DNA from 3 places in the Nocardia callitridis genome. Region 3 is predicted to be linked to each of the others. Evidence: riboswitches for the same ligand, from Rfam matches in the RefSeq annotation. Region 3 holds a riboswitch; each other region holds the start of a gene.
The links. A riboswitch is a leader RNA that binds a small molecule or an ion and turns the genes downstream of it on or off. The one in region 3 is predicted to bind cobalamin.

Region 1: it holds a riboswitch for cobalamin, as region 3 does, so the genes downstream of both, cobN (cobaltochelatase subunit CobN) here and ABEA50_RS07945 (CbtB domain-containing protein) in region 3, are expected to answer to the same signal.
Region 2: it holds a riboswitch for cobalamin, as region 3 does, so the genes downstream of both, metE (5-methyltetrahydropteroyltriglutamate--homocysteine S-methyltransferase) here and ABEA50_RS07945 (CbtB domain-containing protein) in region 3, are expected to answer to the same signal.

Annotation. Positions count from the first base shown of each region.
Region 1 is NZ_BAABJM010000002.1:876,072-879,341, reverse strand. It holds gene ABEA50_RS12795 (MFS transporter) at 1-656, opposite strand, end outside; gene ABEA50_RS12790 (TetR/AcrR family transcriptional regulator) at 786-1,415, shown strand; cobalamin riboswitch at 1,392-1,514, shown strand; gene cobN (cobaltochelatase subunit CobN) at 1,548-3,270, shown strand, end outside.
Region 2 is NZ_BAABJM010000002.1:1,935,352-1,938,621, forward strand. It holds gene ABEA50_RS17555 (pyruvate carboxylase) at 1-1,136, opposite strand, end outside; cobalamin riboswitch at 1,395-1,614, shown strand; gene metE (5-methyltetrahydropteroyltriglutamate--homocysteine S-methyltransferase) at 1,761-3,270, shown strand, end outside.
Region 3 is NZ_BAABJM010000001.1:1,864,310-1,867,579, forward strand. It holds gene ABEA50_RS07940 (CbtA family protein) at 179-985, opposite strand; gene ABEA50_RS07945 (CbtB domain-containing protein) at 976-1,170, opposite strand; cobalamin riboswitch at 1,201-1,388, opposite strand; gene mhuD (mycobilin-forming heme oxygenase MhuD) at 1,480-1,797, opposite strand; gene ABEA50_RS07955 (alpha/beta fold hydrolase) at 1,858-2,637, shown strand; partial or broken gene ABEA50_RS30915 (cupin domain-containing protein) at 2,800-3,024, opposite strand; partial or broken gene ABEA50_RS07965 (zinc-dependent metalloprotease) at 3,015-3,202, opposite strand.

The sequences.
Region 1 (3,270 bases), on a different contig from region 3:
ATCGCGGCCACCACGACCAATCCGACAGCGGCGGCGACCGCGGCCGAACCCCACAGATCCAATGCCGGTCGTTGTTCATCGACCGACTCGGGGACCGTGAACGCGGCCGCGAGCAGTGCCAATCCGGCTAGCGACATACCGAGGAAGATCGACGTCCACGACCAGTATTCGAGCAGGAGCCCCGAACCGATGATGCCGAGAATGGCTCCGGCGCCGGCCATTCCCGCCCACAGGCCGATGGCGCCGCCTCGGCGCTCCTCGGGAAAGCTCGCGGTGAGCAGTGACAGCGTCGATGGCATCACGAACGCGGCGCCCGCACCGGCGAGCGCGCGGGTGCCGATCAGCCAGGTCGGATCGTTGACGAGCAACGGCACCGAAGACGCGGCCGCGAACACGCAGAGTCCCACGATCAGTACGACACGGCGTCCGTAGCGGTCGCCGAGCGCGCCGGCGGGCAGTACCAGGCAGGCCAGCGCCAGGGTGTAGCCGTCGATGATCCAGGTCAGCTCCTTCTGGGTGGAGCCGGTCGCGCCCGCGATCTCCGGGAGGGCTGTGTAGAGCGCCGCCATCGACGCGATCACCAGTGTCACCGCGAGACTGGCGACGACGAGCGTCCACCGTTGCGTGGCGGAGAGGCGGGTCGTGGTGAGTTCCATCGAGCCTCCGAAGTACCATGACAGAGCTAACAGGACTATCAGTATCGCTACGCTACTATCAGTATCATAAGTCGCGGAACAACAACAGACGCAGGCGAGTTCGAGAGGGGACCGGCGCAACTCATGACCATGACCGGTGCAGCCGACATGGATCCACGCAAGGCGCGCTCGCGTACCAGGCTGCTCGACGCCGCCGCGAGCTTGCTGACATCCGGTGGGGTGGAAGCGGTGACGATCGAGGCGGTCACCCGCATGTCGAAGGTCGCCCGCACGACTCTCTACCGGCACTTCGACAGCGTCGTCCGGCTGCGCGCCGCCACGCTGGAACGCCTGCTGCCCCCCGGTATCGAGCCGGCGCCGCAGGGCCCGCTACGCGAACGGTTGATCGATCTGCTGGTTCGACAGGCCGAGGTGGTCGACAACGTGCCCCTCCAGATCTCGACGTTGGCGTGGCTCGCGACGGGCGAGGGCACCGACACCGGCGACGTGAGTGAACTGACGGTGCTGCGGCAACGGCTCATCGAGCAATACCGCGTGCCCTTCGATCAGCTCTTCGATGCTCCCGAGGTGCGTGACCAGCTCGGCGAATTCGACACCACCCAGGTATTGTCGCAGCTCATCGGCCCGATCGTGTTCGTGCGGCTGCTCGGCATCTCCCCGACGACGCCCGCCGATTGCGCGCGGATCGTCGATGACTTCCTCGCCGCGCGATCGGTGCGTGGTGGGCAGGCGGATCGGGCACCGCGGGCCGACGGGTAGCATCTGCCGTGCTCGGCGGGCGACGAGGAAACCGGTGTAAATCCGGTGCGGTCGCGCCACTGTGAACAGCCAGACCCTCTCCGGCGAGCAGCAACCCCCGATGGGCGCGTAACCCGAGGAAGGCCGTCACCTGTGATTTTGCTGCTGTCCACCTCCGACACCGATCTGCTGAGCGCGCGCGCGAGCGGCGCACGCTACCGGTGGGGCAATCCCGCCCGACTGTTGGTGGAGGACCTGCCCGCCTTGCTCGACGGCGCCGAGTTGGTGATCGTGCGCATTCTCGGCGGTAAACGAGCATGGGAACCGGGGTTGGACGCGGTGCGCGCGAGCGGCGTCCCGATGGTCGCGCTCGGCGGTGAACTCGCGCCGGACGCGGAATTGATGGAGTGTTCCACCGTGCCGGGCGGTGTCGCCGCGGACGCGCACAACTACCTCGCCGCGGGTGGTGCGGACAATCTGCGTCAGCTGTACAACTTCCTGTCCGACACCGTGTTGCTCACCGGCCACGGTTTCGAGCCGCCGGTGCAGTTGCCGAGCTGGGGCGAGCTCGAGCGTGCGGCGGCGCCGCACGAGGTCGACCGCCCCACCGTCGCGGTGATCTATTACCGCGCACAGCATTTGGCGGGCAATACCACCTACATCGAGGCCATGTGCCTGGCTGTCGAGCAGGCGGGTGCGCGGGCACTGCCGTTGTATTGCGCCTCGCTGCGCACGGCGGAGCCGGAGCTGATCGACACACTGCGTCGGGCCGATGCACTGGTGGTCACCGTGCTGGCGGCGGGCGGAACCAAACCGGCTACCGCCTCGGCGGGTGGCGAGGACGAAGCGTGGGACGTCGGCGTGCTGGCGGACCTGGACGTGCCTATCCTGCAAGGCCTTTGCTTGACCAGTGGACGGGCGCAGTGGGCCGCCAACGACGACGGGCTTTCGCCACTCGACGTCGCCACGCAGGTGGCGGTGCCGGAGTTCGACGGCCGCATCATCACGGTGCCGTTCTCGTTCAAGGAGTTCGACGCCGACGGGCTGTCCACCTACGTGCCCGATCCTGAGCGAGCCGCACGGGTGGCGGGCATCGCGGTGCGGTACGCGCGCCTTCGTCACATTCCGGCCGAGCGCAAGCGGGTGGTGCTCATGCTCTCGGCCTATCCGACCAAGCACGCGCGCATCGGTAACGCGGTCGGCCTGGACACCCCGGCCAGCGCGATTCGACTGCTCACCGAGATGCGTTCGGCGGGTTACTATCTCGGCGAGCCGGGCGAGATTCCCGGTCTGGAGGAGCGCGACGGCGACGCGCTCATTCACGCGCTGATCGCGGCGGGCGGGCAGGACCAGGACTGGCTGAGCGCGCAGCAGTTGGAAGGCAACCCGATTCGCATCGGCGCCGAAGAGTACGCCGCATGGTTCGACACCCTGCCCGAGGATCTGCGCGCGGCGGTGATCGAGGCGTGGGGGCCGCCGCCGGGCGAGCAGTACGTGGATCGCTCCGCCGACCCGAAGGGCGAGATCGTGATCGCCGCTTTGCGTTTCGGCAATGTGGTGCTGATGGTGCAGCCGCCGCGCGGCTTCGGTGCGAACCCGGTCGCCATCTACCACGATCCCGATTTGCCGCCGAGCCACCACTACCTGGCCGCCTATCGCTGGCTCAGTGCCCCGGCGGGTTTCGCGGCCGACGCGATGGTGCACCTGGGCAAGCACGGCAACCTGGAATGGCTGCCTGGCAAAACCCTCGGCATGTCGGCCTCCTGCGGCACCGACGCGGCGTTGGGTGAGTTGCCGCTGATCTACCCGTTCCTCGTCAACGATCCCGGCGAGGGCACGCAAGCCAAGCGTCGCGCGCACGCCACCCTGGTGGACC
Region 2 (3,270 bases), on a different contig from region 3:
GCGCCGAGGGTCGCGCCGCCGTCCAAGCGGACACCGGCACCACCCGGCGTGCGGTAGGCGGTGATCCTGCCGGTGTCGGGCCGGAATCCGTTGGCGGGGTCCTCGGTGGTGATGCGGCATTGCAACGCCGCGCCGCGCACCGTGATCGATTCCTGACTCAGCCCCAGCTCACGCAGCGACTCCCCCGCCGCGATCCGCATTTGCGCCTGCACCAGATCGACATCGGTGATTTCCTCGGTCACCGTGTGCTCCACCTGAATACGCGGATTCATCTCGATGAAGACGTGGTTGCCGCGCTCATCGAGCAGGAACTCCACCGTGCCGGCGCAGCTGTAGCCGATCTGGCGCGCGAACGCCACCGCGTCCGCGCAGATGCGCTCGCGCACCGCGGGATCCAGGTTCGGCGCGGGTGCGAGCTCCACAACCTTCTGATGCCGTCGTTGCACCGAGCAATCTCGTTCGAAAAGGTGAATCACCTCGCCGTGGCGATCGGCGAGAATCTGTACCTCGATGTGGCGTGGGTTCACCACCGCCTGCTCGAGGAACACGGTCGGATCGCCGAACGCCGACTCCGCCTCGCGCGAGGCGGCCTCGATCGACTCCCGCAGCGATTCCGGCTCGGCTACACGACGCATGCCACGTCCGCCGCCACCGGCCACCGCCTTCACGAAGATCGGGTAGTCCAATTCCGCCGAGGCCGCGAGCAATTCGTCGACGTCGGCACTGGGCGCACTCGAACGAAGCACGGGAAGCCCCGCGGCCCGTGCCGCATCGATCGCACGCGCCTTGTTGCCCGCCAGTTCGAGCACGTGCGCGGAAGGACCGATGAAGGTGATGCCCGCACGATCACACGCGGCGGCGAGATCGGGGTTCTCGGAGAGGAATCCGTAACCGGGGTAGATGGCGTCGACGCCCGCCGACACGGCGGCATCGATGATCGCGTCGATCGAGAGGTAGGCCCGGACGGGGTGGCCCTCCTCGCCGATCTGGTACGCCTCGGCCGCTTTCAGTCGGTGGACCGAATTACGATCCTCGTACGGGAACACGGCGACGGTCCCGATGCCGAGTTCGTACGCCGCGCGGAAAGCACGGATCGCGATCTCACCACGGTTTGCAACCAACACTTTCGAGAACATTGATTCAAGGTACCTGGCGCTCAGCCCAGGCACTATAGGCAACTCCCGATCTCGCCGATCTTCACAACCGAACATGGCAGCGTTGCGAAGTCCGGGTGACATGGCGGAAACATCCCCCACACGGGCCGTGCGCTGGCACGACTGCGCCCGCGCGCTGGGTGACCGGACACCGGGCGCGGGCACCGCGTTCGAACGCCTATGCTCGAGGGTGCAGCTGGTTCACCGAAGCGCGTACGAGATGGAGCCCCTACGTCGTGCGGAGGTGCCGAGCCCGATCGTCCGCAGGACGAAACGGTGAAGAGGGAACCCGGTGGGAATCCGGGACTGTCCCGCAGCGGTATGCAGGAACGACCACCGTCATGACGCACTGAGAGCACGGCACGCGCGAGCGGGTCGCTCGGGAAGCGACGGTCAGTAGGTCGGCCCGTAGGGGTCGGTGCCTGTGAGTCCGAAGACCTGCCAACTGTGCCGGATACGCCGTATCCGGCGGCCACCGCCTCGTGGATATGGGCGCGCGGACCACTACTTCGATGTGTCGGGCTCCCCTACCGGGTTCTCCGGCGGGTCGAAGGGTTCTCCGCACGCCCCGGCGATGGTCTGCTACCTCAGCACTGGAGAAGCCACATGACTGTTTCATCTCAGAAGCCGTTCACCGCAACAGTTCTCGGACTCCCACGGGTCGGCCCGCGGCGTGAGCTCAAGCGGGCCACCGAGTCCTATCTCGCGGGCAGGATCGATGCCGACGCGCTGCACGCCGTCGCACGGGACCTGCGGCGTGATCAGTTCGCCGAACTACTGGCCGCCGGCCTCGACTCGATCCCGGTAGGCACGTTCTCGTACTACGACCAGGTACTCGATACCGCCGTGTTGCTCGGCGCGTTGCCGCCGAGGGTCGCGGATATCGCGGATCCGCTGGATCGGTATTTCGCCGCCGCGCGCGGTAACGACACCGTCGAGCCGTTGGAGATGACCAAATGGTTCGACACGAACTACCACTACCTGGTGCCCGAGATCGGCGCGGACACGACGTTCTCGCTGAATCCGGAGAAGGTACTGCAGGAGCTGCGTGAGGCGATCGAGCTGGGCGTACCGGCTCGGCCGGTGGTGGTCGGGCCGATCACCTTCCTGAAGTTGGCCAAGTCCGCCACCGGATCACCGCTGGACCGACTGGGCGAGTTGGTCGGGCTGTATCGCGAATTGCTGCGACTGCTCGCCGAGGCGGGCGCGCAGTGGGTACAGCTCGACGAACCGGCGCTCGTCACCGATCTGACGGCGGACGAACTCGACGCGGTGCGCACCACCTACGCCGAATTGTCCTCGGCGGCCGAACGTCCCGCGATCCTGGTGGCCACCTACTTCGGTCACCCCGATGCGGCGTTGCCCGCCCTGGCCGGGACCGATATCGATGCGGTCGCACTCGATTTCACCGCGGGTGTCGATGTCGCCGCGGTGGCCGAGGTCCCCGCGTTGGCGAACAAGCTGTTGGTCGCGGGATTGGTCGATGGACGCAATGTCTGGCGCGCCGATCTCGACCATGGTCTTGCCATGCTCGCCACCCTGCTCGGCAGTGCGGACAGCGTCGCGGTATCCACCTCGTGCTCGCTGCTGCACGTGCCCTACACCCTGGCGGTGGAGACCGGGCTGGAGGAGCGGCTGCGTTCGTGGCTGGCCTTCGGCGCGGAGAAGGTCGCCGAGGTGCGGCTGCTCGCGACGGGGCTGGCCGAGGGTCCCGAGGCGATCGGCGCCGAATTGGCCGCCACGCGTGCGGCGTTGGCCTCGCGTAAGGCGGATCGCCGGCTGGAGGATCCACAGGTGCGTGCCCGACTGGCCGGGCTCGACGCCGAGGCCCTGCGTAGGGCGCCCGCCGAGGAACGCAGGGCGCTGCAACGGGATCGACTGCGACTGCCGTCGCTGCCGACCACCACCATCGGGTCCTACCCGCAGACCTCGGCCATCCGGTTGGCCAGGGCGGCGCTGCGCAAGGGTGAGATCGATCAGCAGGAGTACATCCGGCGGATGCGCGCCGAGATCGCCGAGGTGATCGCGCTCCAGGAGGAACTCGGCCTCGACGTGTTGGTCCACGGCGAGCCGGAGCGCAACGACATGGTGCAGTACTTCGCCGAGCAACTCGATG
Region 3 (3,270 bases):
GGTGTTTCTACCGTATTCGGGGTTGTACCACCGTCCTGGGCGGGCAGTTCGTCGGCCGCCGGTGTGCCGGCGCGCCGGCGGGATTTTCCACGACCGGCTGCGCGCAGCGGGGCGGGCCACAAGGAAAGGGCAGAGTCGATCATGCGATCCACACTGCCGTTTCCCCACCGCGCGGGGATCAACCCGAAGTGGTGACCTGCTCTCGTACCGGAGTATCAGTGCGCGAGGCGAATTCGGTGAGCGCGGCGAACCCGAGGGCGAGGCTCGCCCACAGCGTCGCGGTCTCGGCCAGCGACGACACCCGGAAACGCCACAGCAGATCGGCGGGGAAGTCCGCGGGCACCTCGTTCACGCCCGGCAGCAAAACGTAGCCGAGAATCACCACGACGACGAAGGCCGCGACCCCGCCGAGTAACCGCGCCGCGGCCAGCTTCCGCAGCAGCGCATACACATACACCCCGGCACCTACCGCGACGGCACCGAGGAGAACCGCGGCCAACCAGAGCAGGGTGCGGTCATTGATGGTGTCGGGATCGCCGACGGCGGGCGGGTTGGCCGGATATTTGAAGAACGGCACCGCGACGATCGCCGCCCAGCCCGCGAGTCCGAGCCCGAGCGCCAGGCGCGGGCCGGCGACGCCGGTGAACCGACGCGCGAAATGGGCGACGGTGGCGAAGATCGCGCCCAACGCCAGTCCGGCGAGGCCGAGTGCGAGGAACTGGCCGAACTTTTGTCCGGCGCGGCTCACCAGTGGGTCTTCCTCGTCGCCGTGCGAATGTCCCTCGGGTGAACCGGCTTGCGGGGCGCCGTGCTCGTCCGTCCCCGGCGTGCCGTCCCCGGCGGAGTGTGCTTCCTCGATGGCGATGGCGGCATCCACCTGGGGTTCGCCGACGAAGTACCCGACGGTGGCGGCGAGCAGACCGGCGACCAGGCCGGCCAACAGACCGCGCAGCAGCAGTGTGGTGAACGAACCGGTCAGTGGCACGGTAGCCCCAGCAGGTGGCGTCCATCGTGCATCAGCTCATGCATGTACATCCCGCTACGCGAGAGAGCACCCTGGTCGAAACCCACCAGGTACAGCGTGAGGAGTGCGAGAAGTACGACACCTACTGTGACCAGTACGGCGGCGAGTGAGTCGGCTGCCCGGCTCGGGGTGTGCGCGATGGCCATGCGAGTCCTCCTTGGGATGCGCGTCCCGTGAATGGTGGACGCGGGGGTGCCGGTATCTGGCTTTCCCGGCACCCGAGGAATCGTCGCGGTGTATGGAACACCCTCGGTGCATGGAACACAGTGGCGCGACCGCTCCGGATTCACACCGGAATTCCCGCATCACCCTCGCGTTTGTCTCCTGCACTGTGGCACCCGGTGCCACTCGCCGTCAATACTTTCGCGCGCGCCGCACACCACCGTCGACACGAGTCGCGGTGCAGGTCGACGCGGTATAGAGCCCGCGCCCGCGTCGCGGACGAACGCCGGACGCTACTTCGCGGCCGACTCGTTCGTGACGTCGAGAACGACTTCGAATTCCAGCAACGAGGCACCCGTCGACACCGGCTTCGCCCGCTCGCCCGCATGCGCCTCGCGCGCGGGTCCGTCGCGCCATGCCGCGAACGACTCTTCGGTATCCCATTGGGTGACAACGAAGTACCGGTTCTCGCCAGCCACGGGACGGAGCAACTGGAAGCCGAGGAAGCCCGGCGACCCCTCCACCGCGTGCGCCCGGTGGGCGAAGCGCTTCTCCAGCTCGGGGCCGGCACCCTCGGGAACCTCGATCGCATTGATCTTCACAACAGCCATACCAACCAAGCTAGCGCCTGCCGCCCTGGCAACGCGCGGTGCCTCGTATTGTTGAAGCCGATGCTGGAGAACCTGGAGAACCCAGCCCGGCCAGCCGAGTGGTTGTACGACGAAGGCGGCACCGGGGCACCGATCCTGCTACTGCACGGACTGATGGGCAGCGCGCGCACCTGGCATGCGCAGCTGCCGTGGGTACGCGAGTTCGGTCATGTCCACACCTTCGACGCGGCGGGGCATGGACGGCCCGCGCCAAAGGAGTTGACGACAGAAGCCTTCGTCGGCGACCTCGCCGCCGCGACCGCGTCGATTACCGAACCGATGGTGGTGATCGGACACTCGATGGGCGGCCTGCACGGGTGGGTCTTCGCCGCGACGCACCCCGATCGGGTGCGCGCGCTGGTGGTCGAGGACATCGCCCCCGATTTCACCGGAAGAACCGCCGCGAACTGGGCGGCCATGATCCATGCGTGGCCGCAACCGTTCCCGGACGCGGAAGCCGTGCTCTCGTATTTCGGCCCCGTGGCGGGGGAGTACTTCCTGAACTCGTTCACCCGCGACGCGGACGGCTACCGACTGCACGGCTCGGTCGAGACCTTCCGCGATATTTCCGAGGAATGGGGCACCCGCGATTTCTGGCCACAGTGGCGTGCGCTGCGCGTTCCCACCCTGTTGTTCGAGGGCGAGCACACGATTACCCCGCCCGGCCAGATGCGCGAGATGGCGCGCACACATCCCGACGCCGAATACGTGCTCGTCCCCGACGCGGGGCATCTTGTGCACGACGATCAGCCGGGGCGGTATCGGGCCGAGGTGGAAAGGTTTCTGCGCGAGGTGCTTTGAGCCCGGAGCCCCTGAGCCGCTACCTACAGTCGCGCAGGGGAACGCCGAATCAGTTCGAGTCGGCGAGGTCCTCGCGCTTGTCGAACCGCTGACGCGGCCGCACGTTCGTTCGTTCAGCGTCCGGGACAACAAGACCGGGGATGATTTCCAGCACCGAATGACCACGGTGTAATGGTCAGGACCACCGAAGATCGCGATGTCGCCGGCGCACAGCTGCCGCGCGGGCGCAGTGTCGGTGACGATCCACGCACCGCCGCGCACCATCGCCACCACGGTGAGCGGCGCTTCGTCCTCGACGCGCAGCGACCACGGCGGCTCGAGCAGAGAACACATCACGAACGCACCGCGCGCACGCGGACCTTCGAGCAAACTTGCCAGAGCGTCCACGCCATCTCGGTTGCTCCGGTGGCCAACCACGACGCCGAAGAGAATCGCACTCGGCCGGTCACTTCGTGCGGGCAAAGCCACGGGCGGAAATCGATGGGCAAACGCGGAGCGCGCGCTCGACGGCCACGATATTCGGTGCGACCAGAAGCAATTCGCCCTCGTCGCCGCGGAACGGGTCCTACTTTCGAGTCCAGGCGGGAGAACCTGGCCGTCGCGCCTACCGAGGTGGCCTCGACCGGTTTGCCG